3 regions of the Hydrogenophaga luteola genome follow, and region 3 is predicted to be linked to each of the others. Evidence: predicted binding sites of a transcription regulator. Region 3 holds the regulator's gene; each other region holds the start of a gene.
What was found. Region 3 encodes LexA, which represses DNA repair genes until DNA is damaged. Its sites were predicted from a motif close to ACTGTATNNNNATACAGT; they were not measured.
Positions count from the first base shown of each region.

Region 1: a site for LexA is predicted at 2,150-2,167, ahead of ACFOPI_RS10660 (PA0069 family radical SAM protein). Genes of this name have one in related genera too.
Region 2: a site for LexA is predicted at 1,323-1,340, ahead of recA (recombinase RecA). Genes of this name have one in related genera too.

Region 1 is NZ_JBHRXX010000005.1:124,585-127,854, forward strand. Features, by position in the region: gene ACFOPI_RS10645 (response regulator transcription factor) at 1-541, shown strand, start outside; partial or broken gene ACFOPI_RS10650 (DUF1653 domain-containing protein) at 566-799, shown strand; gene ACFOPI_RS10655 (oxidoreductase-like domain-containing protein) at 911-1,036, shown strand; gene ACFOPI_RS10660 (PA0069 family radical SAM protein) at 1,033-2,127, opposite strand; gene ACFOPI_RS10665 (wax ester/triacylglycerol synthase family O-acyltransferase) at 2,250-3,270, shown strand, end outside.
Region 2 is NZ_JBHRXX010000001.1:105,627-108,896, forward strand. Features, by position in the region: gene recX (recombination regulator RecX) at 1-179, opposite strand, end outside; gene recA (recombinase RecA) at 188-1,282, opposite strand; gene ACFOPI_RS00485 (MarR family winged helix-turn-helix transcriptional regulator) at 1,486-1,908, shown strand; gene ACFOPI_RS00490 (response regulator) at 1,952-2,620, shown strand; gene ACFOPI_RS00495 (sensor histidine kinase) at 2,647-3,270, shown strand, end outside.
Region 3 is NZ_JBHRXX010000009.1:436,472-439,741, reverse strand. Features, by position in the region: gene adk (adenylate kinase) at 1-349, shown strand, start outside; gene ACFOPI_RS20890 (asparaginase) at 425-1,390, opposite strand; gene lexA (transcriptional repressor LexA) at 1,481-2,161, shown strand; gene ACFOPI_RS20880 (hypothetical protein) at 2,294-2,644, shown strand; gene ACFOPI_RS20875 (D-2-hydroxyacid dehydrogenase family protein) at 2,692-3,270, shown strand, end outside.

The sequences.
Region 1 (3,270 bases), on a different contig from region 3:
CGTGTGGACCGGAGGCGACGCCTTCGTGCAGGCGCTGCAACGCGGCGAGCTGGGCGATCTGTCCCGGGCGTGCAGCGTGGTGCTGCTGGACATCCGCATGGAACCGCTCTCGGGCCTGGCCACCTTCGAGCAGCTCAAGGCCGCCCGCTGGCCCTGGCCGGTGCTGTTCCTCACCGGCCACGGCGACGTGGGCATGGCGGTGGCCGCGGTCAAGAACGGCGCCTGGGACTTCCTGGAAAAGCCGTTCCAGAACAACCAGCTGGTGGACAAGGTGGAGGCCGCGCGCGAGGCCGCCGTGCGCCTGCACACCGAGGCGCGGGAGAAGCTGCGCTTCCAGCAAGCCCTGGCCGCGCTGAGCGCGCGCGAACGCGAGGTGCTCGATGAGCTGCTGCAGGGCCACTACAACAAGAACATCGCCGACCACCTGGGCATTGCCCAGCGCACGGTGGAGTTCCACCGCGCCAACATCTTCGAAAAACTCGGCGTGGCCTCGGCGGTGGAACTGGCCCACCGCATGGGCCGACTGATCGCCGACGACTGAGCGTCTTCCGTTTTCTGTTTCTGCATGACCGCGCCGACCGACCACGACCTGCCCCCGCTGAACGCCACCTCACCCGGCCTGTACCGCCATTACAAGGGCGGCTGGTACGACGTGATCGACACCGTGCGCTGCAGCGAAACCCTGCAGGGCATGACGCTGTATCGCGCGCTCTACGGCGGCTTCGGGCTGTGGGTGCGACCGGCGGCGATGTTCGCCGAGCGCGGCGTGTTCGAGGGCAAGGAACAGCCCCGCTTCGCCCCGCAAGACCCGGGCCTCCTGCCGCTGGGCGACCTGGCCACCGCCCGTGCCCTCATCGCCCACCTGCGCGGCCGGGCTCAGCGGGAACGCGGCATCGACCTGGACACCGCCCTGCGCCCGCCCCCGCCCGAGCCCGACAGCTGCTGCGGCCGTGGCTGCAACGGCTGCGTGTGGGAAGGCTTCTACGAGGCGCTGCACCACTGGCGGGTGGATTCACTCGATCTGCTCAAGGCCTAGAACAGATCCCCCTGACCACGCAGCGCGGCGGGCCGGAAGCGCGAGGTATCCAGCGGCTCGCGCTCGCGGTTGAACCCCAGGCGGTCACAGGTCTTCACAAACCGCTGGCGGATCAGGTCGGCCCAGATGCCCTGGCCCTTCATGCGGGTGGCGAAGTCGGCGTCGTAGTCCTTGCCGCCGCGCAGGTCCTGCACCCGGCCCATCACGCGCGCCGCGCGCTCGGGGTAATGCTGGTACAGCCACTGGCGGAACATGGGCGAGAGCTCCCAGGGCAGGCGCAGCACCTGGTAGAAAGCCCTGCGCGCGCCGGCCTCCCAGGCCGCTTCCAGCACCTGCTCCATGTCGTCGTTGAGGAAGGGAATCTGCGGCGAGACGCTCACGCCCGTGGGCACGCCCGCCTCGGCCAGGGTGCGGATGGTGCGCAGCCGCCGGTGCGGCGCGGCGGCGCGCGGCTCCAGCACGCGGGCCAGCTTCGCATCCAGCGTCGTCACCGTCACGTACACGGCCGCGAGACCGGCCCGCCCCATGGGCGCGAGCAGGTCCAGGTCGCGCTCGACGCCGCTGCCCTTGGTCACCATGCCCAGCGGGTGCCGTGCGGTAGAGAGCACCTCCAGCACGCCGCGCGTGAGCCGCAGCTCGCGCTCCAGCGGCTGGTAGGCGTCGGTCACTGTGCCGATGGCGATCATCTCGGGCACATGGCGCGGGCTCAGCAGCTCGCGCCGCAGCACCTCCGCGATGCCGCGCTTGGCAATGATCCGGGTCTCGAAATCCAGCCCCGGCGACAGGTTGAGGTAGCTGTGGCTGGGCCGGGCGTAGCAGTACACGCAGCCATGCTCGCAGCCGCGGTAGGGATTGAGGCCGAGGTTGAAACCGATGTCGGGCGATTCGTTGCGGGTGATGGCGCTGCGGCAGTCTTCCCAGGTGACCTGCGTGGCCGGGGCAGCGGCCTCCTCCCGCTCGGCCAGACCTTCTTCGAGCGTGCCCCAGCCGTCGTCGAACGCGGCGCGCTGGTCGCGTTCAAAACGGTGCGGCTGGCGCCAGGCCAGGCCACGACCTTTGAGGGCGCTGATGGGAATGAGGTGCTCGCTCATGGACGTGTATTGTCGGACAAATACTGTACATATTCACAGTCATATGACGCTGCACCGACGGATGGTCAGTCGGGGCGGCTGCACCCACAATGGCCCGTGACCACATGAGGCCACCCATGGGCATGAGACAACTCTCCGGACTGGACGCCACCTTCCTCTACCTCGAAAAGCCGGAGATGCCGATGCACGTCGGCGCCATGCACCTGCTGGAGCTGCCGGCCGGCCACCGCGGGCGGTATGTGAACGACCTGCGGCGACGCATCGCGGCCCGCCTGCCCGCCGCGCCGGTGCTGCGCCGCCGCCTGTGGTGGATGCCGCTGAACCTGGCCAACCCGGCCTGGGTCGACGCTGAACCCGACCTGAGCAAACACATCGTCGAGATCCGGCTGCCGCGCGGCAGCGCCACCCGGGGCGACGCGCGCAGCCTGATGGAGGAGCAGGTCTCGCTGCTGCACCCGGTGCTGCTGGACCGCCACCGGCCGTTGTGGAAGATGCACGTGATCGAGGGCCTGCCACGCAGCGCGCAAGGCCGCAAGCAGGTCGGCGTCTACACCCAGCTGCACCACGCCGCGGTCGATGGCCAGGCCGCGGTGGCGCTGGCCAATGTGCTGTTCGACCTGACGCCCGAGCCGCGTGAGCTGGAGATCCGCCCGTCCCGCCGCACCAGGACCTTCCGGCTCGACATGGTGGAGATGCTGCGAGGCGCGCTGAGCCACGAGGCGCTGCAGGTGGCGCGCATGGTGCGTGATCTGCCGGCCACGCTGGGCACCGTGGCCGGTACGGCCAGGAGCGCGCTCAGCGCAAAGAACCTGCTGGGCCAAGGCTCGGGCAACGTCGAGCTGGCGCCCGACACCCCGATGAACGCCACCGTCACACCCGCGCGGGCCTTCGCCGCCACCAGCGTGCCGCTGGCCGAACTCAAGGCCCTGATGCGGGCGCACGGGGCCACGCTCAACGATGGGGTGCTCATGCTGTGTTCGTCCGCGCTGCGAACCTACCTGCAGCAGCGCGGCGCGCTGCCGCGCAAGAGCCTGGTGGCCGCGGTGCCAATCTCGCTGCGCGAAGCCGGCGACACGCGCGCCGACAACCAGGCCTCGATGAGCCTGGTCAGTCTGGGCACGCACCTGGCCGACCCCGCGAAGC
Region 2 (3,270 bases), on a different contig from region 3:
TCGACCACCCGCTGCTCGCTGATGAAGCCCTTGGCCTGCAGTTCGTCCAGGGCGCGCTGCAGTTCACCGGGCTCCTGCTCGTGAGAAGCCAACTTCTTCTCCAACTCGGCGCGCGAGTGTTCGCGGCCGGCCAGCAGCCGCAGCGCGCGGCCCTTGAGCGAAGTCTTGTCAAACCCCACCGCAAGACTTATTCAGTGGCCTCGGCTTCGGCGGCCTTGGCCTTTTTACCCTTGGCAGCGGCCGGGGCCGCTTCTTCGGCGCCCGCATCGACCGGCAGCAGCGGCACACCCAGCTCGGTGCGCACCTTGTTCTCGATCTCCACGCGCAGCTCGGGGTTCTCCTTGAGGAATTCGCGTGCGTTGTCACGACCCTGGCCGATCTTCTCGCCGTTGTAGGCGTACCAGGCGCCGGACTTCTCGACCACGCGGTGCAGCACGCCGAGGTCGAGGATCTCACCCTCGCGGCTGATGCCTTCGCCGAACAGGATGTCGAACTCGGCCGTCTTGAACGGGGGCGAGACCTTGTTCTTCACCACCTTGACCTTGGTCTCGTTGCCGATCGCCTCCTCCCCCTTCTTGATGGTACCGGTGCGGCGGATGTCCAGGCGAACAGAGGCGTAGAACTTGAGCGCGTTGCCGCCGGTTGTGGTTTCGGGACTGCCGAACATCACACCGATCTTCATGCGGATCTGGTTGATGAAGATGACGGTGCAGTTGGTCTTCTTGATGGTGGCGGTGAGCTTGCGCAGCGCCTGGCTCATCAGACGGGCCTGCAGGCCGGGCAGGCTGTCGCCCATCTCACCTTCGATTTCGGCCTTGGGCGTGAGCGCGGCGACCGAGTCGATGATCACCAGATCAACCGCACCAGAACGCACGAGCGAATCCACGATTTCCAGTGCCTGCTCGCCGGTGTCGGGCTGGCTGATCAGCAGGTCGGGCACGTGCACGCCCAGCTTCTGTGCGTACTGGATGTCCAGCGCGTGTTCGGCGTCGACGAAGGCACAGGTGCCGCCGAGCTTCTGCATTTCGGCAATGACCTGCAAGGTCAGCGTGGTCTTGCCCGAGGATTCCGGGCCGTAGATTTCGATGACACGGCCACGCGGCAGGCCACCGACGCCCAGGGCGATGTCCAGGCCCAGCGAGCCTGTGGAAACCACCTGGATGTCCTCGATGGCCTCGCCTTCGCCCAGGCGCATGATGGTGCCTTTGCCGAACTGCTTTTCGATCTGGGCCAGCGCAGCCTGCAGGGCTTTGGCTTTTTCGGTGTTGGTGGCGTTGTCCATGTGCGGCGCTCCTGTGTGTGAGTGGGTACTTGCATCAGTCTGTGGATTTATGTACAGGCTGGATGTCTGAACAGGAGTGTATCGCCACATAAATCCTTCGCAAGCCAATAAATGGTCAGTTTGCCTTACTATTTGCCGTGTCTGTCTCAACCGCCTCCACAACCACCGACGACCGCTGGCGGGCCACCCACCTGGGCCGCATCATGGGTCATGCGCTGCGCCGCTTTGACGAACGTGTTCTGTTCCTGATGGCGCACGACGCCAATGTGCCCCTGGCCCTGTCCAACCTGGCGGCGCGCGAGCAGATCGGCGCTGCCCACATCCACATCACGCGCCACCTCGCCCTCAAGGGCTCGCGCCTGACCGATCTGGCGGCCGCCGCTGGCATGAGCAAGCAGGCCATGGGCGACCTGGTGACACAGTGCGAGGCCTGGGGACTGGTGCGGCGCGAACCCGATCCGCTGGACGCGCGCGCGCGGCGAATCGTCTTCACCGAAACCGGCCTGCTGTGGCTGGAAGCCTTCCGGCTGGCTGTGGCGCGCGCTGAAACCGAGTTCCGGGCGCAGGTCGGCACCGAGGTGGCGACCGTGGTCGCGCTGGGGCTTGAGGCGTATGCTTCGCGCTAGGCGCGCCACCTACAATGACCCCAGACCCCGTAAGGAGACACCGATGCGCATCCTGATTGCAGAAGACGACCAGGTCCTGGCCGATGGTCTGTTGCGCAGTCTGCGGGCCGCGGGTGCCGCGGTCGACCATGTGGCCAACGGCAGCGAGGCCGACGCGGCCCTGATGACGAACAACGAGTTCGACCTGCTGATCCTCGACCTCGGCCTGCCCAAACTGCACGGACTCGAAGTGCTCAAGCGCCTGCGTTCGCGAGGCTCCGCGCTGCCTGTGCTCATCCTCACCGCGGCCGACAGCGTGGACGAGCGCGTCAAGGGGCTTGACTATGGCGCCGACGACTACATGGCCAAGCCGTTCTCGCTGCAGGAGCTCGAAGCCCGCGTGCGCGCGCTCACCCGCCGTGGCATGGGCGGCGCCAGCTCCACGATCAAGCACGGCCCGCTGGTCTACGACCAGGCCGGCCGTGTGGCCACCATCGATGGCAAGATGGTCGAACTCTCGGCACGCGAACTCGGCCTGCTGGAGGTGCTGTTGCAGCGCGCCGGCCGCCTGGTCAGCAAGGACCAGCTGGTCGAGCGGCTGTGCGAATGGGGCGAAGAGGTGAGCAACAACGCCATCGAGGTCTACATCCACCGCCTGCGCAAGAAAATTGAGAAAGGTCCGATCCGCATTGCCACCGTGCGGGGCCTGGGCTACTGCCTCGAAAAGATCTGAGCGCCTGAGCGCCCTTCTGCCCCGAAATGACCGATCACAAGCAGGGCAGCCACCGGACCTCCTTCGGACTGTTCCAGCGCGAGCAGCGCAGCCTGTTCGGGGAGATCCTGGACTGGATGCTCACGCCGCTGCTGCTGCTGTGGCCGCTGTCGCTGGCGCTCACCTGGTTCGTGGCCCAGGGCATTGCGTCCAAACCCTTTGACCGCGCGCTTGAGTTCAACCTGCAGGCGCTCACCCAGTTTGTCGTCACCAAGGACAACAAGGTCAGCTTCAACCTGACCCCGCAGGCGCGCGACCTGCTCAAGGCCGACGACAGCGACCTGGTGTATTACCAGCTCCGGGATGCCCGGCAGGGCGTGATCAGCGGCGAGGCTGATTTTCCGCCGCCACCGGACACCGACGTGCCGGCCGCAGGACGCGTGCTGCTGCGCGACGACGAGGTGCGTGGCGACGAGGTCCGCGTGGCCTACACCTGGCTGGAGCGGCACCACGATCCCAGCCAGCTGGTGCTGATGCAGGTGGCCGAGACCAAGGGCAAGCGCTCGACGCTGGCCACGGAAATCATCAAGGGCGTGATGGTGCCGCAGTTCGTGATCCTGCCGCTGGCGGTGCTGCTGGTCTGGCTCGCGCTGGTGCGCGGCATCCGGCCG
Region 3 (3,270 bases):
GGACTATGTGCTGGAAATCGACGTGCCATTCGACGCCATCATCGAACGCATGAGCGGCCGCCGCTCGCACCCTGCCTCGGGACGCACCTATCACGTGAAGTTCAATCCGCCCAAGGTGGAAGGCAAGGACGACGTCACCGGTGAGCCGCTGATCCAGCGCGACGATGACAAGGAAGAGACCGTCAAGAAGCGTCTGGAGGTGTACAGCGCCCAGACCCGTCCGCTGGTTGACTACTACAGCCAATGGGCAAAATCGGATCCGGCCGCCGCCCCCAAGTACCGCGCCATCAGCGGCACAGGCTCGGTCGACGAGATCACCGCCCGAGCGTTTCAGGCACTGGCCGCCTGAAGCACCGCCCGCTCATCCTGCAAACCCGGCACGAACTGCCGGGTTTCTTTTTTGTCGTTGCACCTGGCTGGCTGGTCAGGGCCCCAGCAACGAGAGCGCGAGTGCCAGCCGCGCCTTCACAGGGGATAGTCCGTTGGAGTCGGGCATGGGATTGGCCTTGTCCGGAATCACACGCCCGCGGGGGCAGCGCGTGGCCCTGACCACCCTCACACCACTGGCCATGGCCTCCGCCAGGGCCGACGCCAGCGACTGGTGAACCGTACCGTTGCCGGTGGCCGCCACCACAATGCCCTGCGGACGCAGGGCTGGTTCCGCGTGCAGCAGCGCGCGAACGACGGAGCCGTCGGCATCGGCGTGGCTGGTCACCAGCTGGACACGTGGCAGCGCATCGGCCCGCAGCACCCGCGCCAGAAGCGCCTCCGAACGCTCGGCGTTCGGGTGGTTTGCGGGAGGATGGAACCACCGGACCTCGCCTTCCTCCACACACGCCTGAGGGCCGGCGTCGCCCGAATCGAACGCATCCACACGGTAGCTGTGAACCTTGGTCAAGTGCTCGGGCGCATGCACCTGCCCCGCACAAACCACCACACACCCTTCGACCTCGGGATGACCCGCCACGGTCACTGCGTCCAGCAGGTTCTGCGGCCCGTCTGGCACCAGCGCGGTGGCAGGGCGCATCGCGCAGGTGAACACCACCGGCTTACGGGGTTGCAGCACCGTATGGATGAAAAAGGCTGTTTCTTCGAGTGTGTCGGTACCGTGTGTGACGACGACGCCAGCCACCTCATCGCGGGCAAGGTGGTGAGAGAGCCGAAGCAACAGCCGCTTCCAAAGGCCGAAGTGCATGTCCTTGCTGTCCACTTGTTCCACCTGCTCCACCTCCAGAGGCACGCTTTGCAGCGCCGGCACGCCCGCCAGCAGATCTTCCACACGAACCTGCCCCGCCACGTATCCCACGTTGTCACCAGACCGGGCGGCCCGCCCGGCGATCGTGCCGCCAGTCCCCAGGATCACGCAAAGGCTTCTGTTGTTGTCGTTCACTTGCCAAGTCTCCAAAACTGTTTAAAAATACAGATACTGGATATGCAAACAGCCTACCCAGCAGCCCGCCCGCCACATCACGAGGTTGACATGATCGAGTCGTTCCCGCCCAAGCTTACGGCCCGCCAGCAGCAAATCCTGGAGTTGATCCAGAACGCCATAGCCCGCACGGGCGCCCCGCCCACCCGTGCAGAAATTGCGACCGAGCTCGGCTTCAAGTCGGCCAATGCAGCCGAGGAGCACCTTCAGGCACTCGCTCGCAAAGGCATGATCGAATTGGTCAGCGGCACCTCGCGAGGGATCCGTCTTCGCAGCAGTGACTTGCAGGCCATCAATGATCAACGGGCGCAGCAGCTTACACTGCCGATGCCCGGCCTTTCGCAGCTCATGCTGCCCCTGATCGGGCGGGTGGCGGCCGGCTCCCCGATCCTCGCGCAGGAGCACGTCGACCAGACCTACCACGTCGAGCGTAGCCTGTTCCAGCGCACCCCCGACTATCTGCTGCGCGTGCGCGGCATGTCCATGCGTGACGTCGGCATTCTTGACGGCGACCTGCTGGCGGTGCAGTCCAGCAAGGACGCCAAGAATGGACAGATTGTGGTGGCCAGGCTCGGTGACGACGTGACCGTCAAGCGCTTCATGCGCCGCGACCATCAAATCGAGCTGCACGCGGAAAACCCCGACTACAAAACCATCGTGGTGCAACCGGGTGAACCATTCGAGATCGAAGGCCTCGCTGTGGGCCTGATTCGCAACAGCTTCCAAATCTGACCCGCTGGGTCGGTGCTGCCCTCGCAGGTGGCGGGCGTTTTGTCAGGACAGCACACCGTCTATGGCAAACCCTGCGAGTGTGGCTCTTCCGAATCAATCCTGCCTGTGTCCAACCCCTCCCCGGAGTTTCACATGGGAATCCGCATCACCTCCAAGACCTGGCGCGCACCGCTGCAGTTGATCGACAGCTGGCTGCCGTCCCCTCTGTGCCCCTACAAGACCCGCAAACCGCTACCAGCACTGATGCAGCGGTTTGTCAGGGCCGGGTGGTTGGCCAACAGGCAACCAAAGCAGTCGCTGCCAGTCTCTCCTACCGCTTCCATGGCCGAGGTTTCGCGCCCCTCACGACCTGCAACCATCCGCCTGAAGCACGCCAGCCCACCGGATCGAAACGCCTGCCTGGTCATTTCAGGGCGCATGGCCGATGTCTGCGCCGAACTGGACCGCCTGGCCGCTCTGGAGCACCGCACCGAACCCGCCTGACAGCGCAAAGGCTGAACAGAATGCTCATGGCGGCACAATAGTGCCCCATGAACATTGTGATATTGGACGACTATCAGGACGCCGTCCGAAAGCTGGATTGCGCAGCGCGCCTCGACCCCTATCCTGCCAAAGTCTTCACCAACACGGTCAAGGGAGTCGGGCAACTGTCCATACGGTTGCGGGATGCCGACATCGTGGTCCTGATACGGGAAAGAACCCCCATATCCCGCCAATTGGTTGACAAGCTGCCTCGCCTGAAACTCATTGCGCAGACCGGGCGTATCGGCGGCCACATTGACGTCAATGCCTGCACCGAACGTGGCATCGCCGTGGCCGAAGGTAAAAGCTCCCCGATCTCCACCGCTGAACTCACATGGGCGCTGGTCATGGCGTCGATGCGACGCATCCCCCAGTATGTGGCAAGCCTCAAGCACGGCGCGTGGCAACAGTCAGGACTGAAGTCATCGTCCATGCCTGCCAACTTCGGCCTGGGTATGGTTCTTCACGGCAAGACACTTGGCTTGTGGAGCTATGGCCGCATCGGCAAGCTGGTCGCGGCCTATGGCAAGGCCTTCGGCATGCAGGTGCTGGTCTGGGGTGGCGAAGAGTCCTGCCAGCAGGCAGTT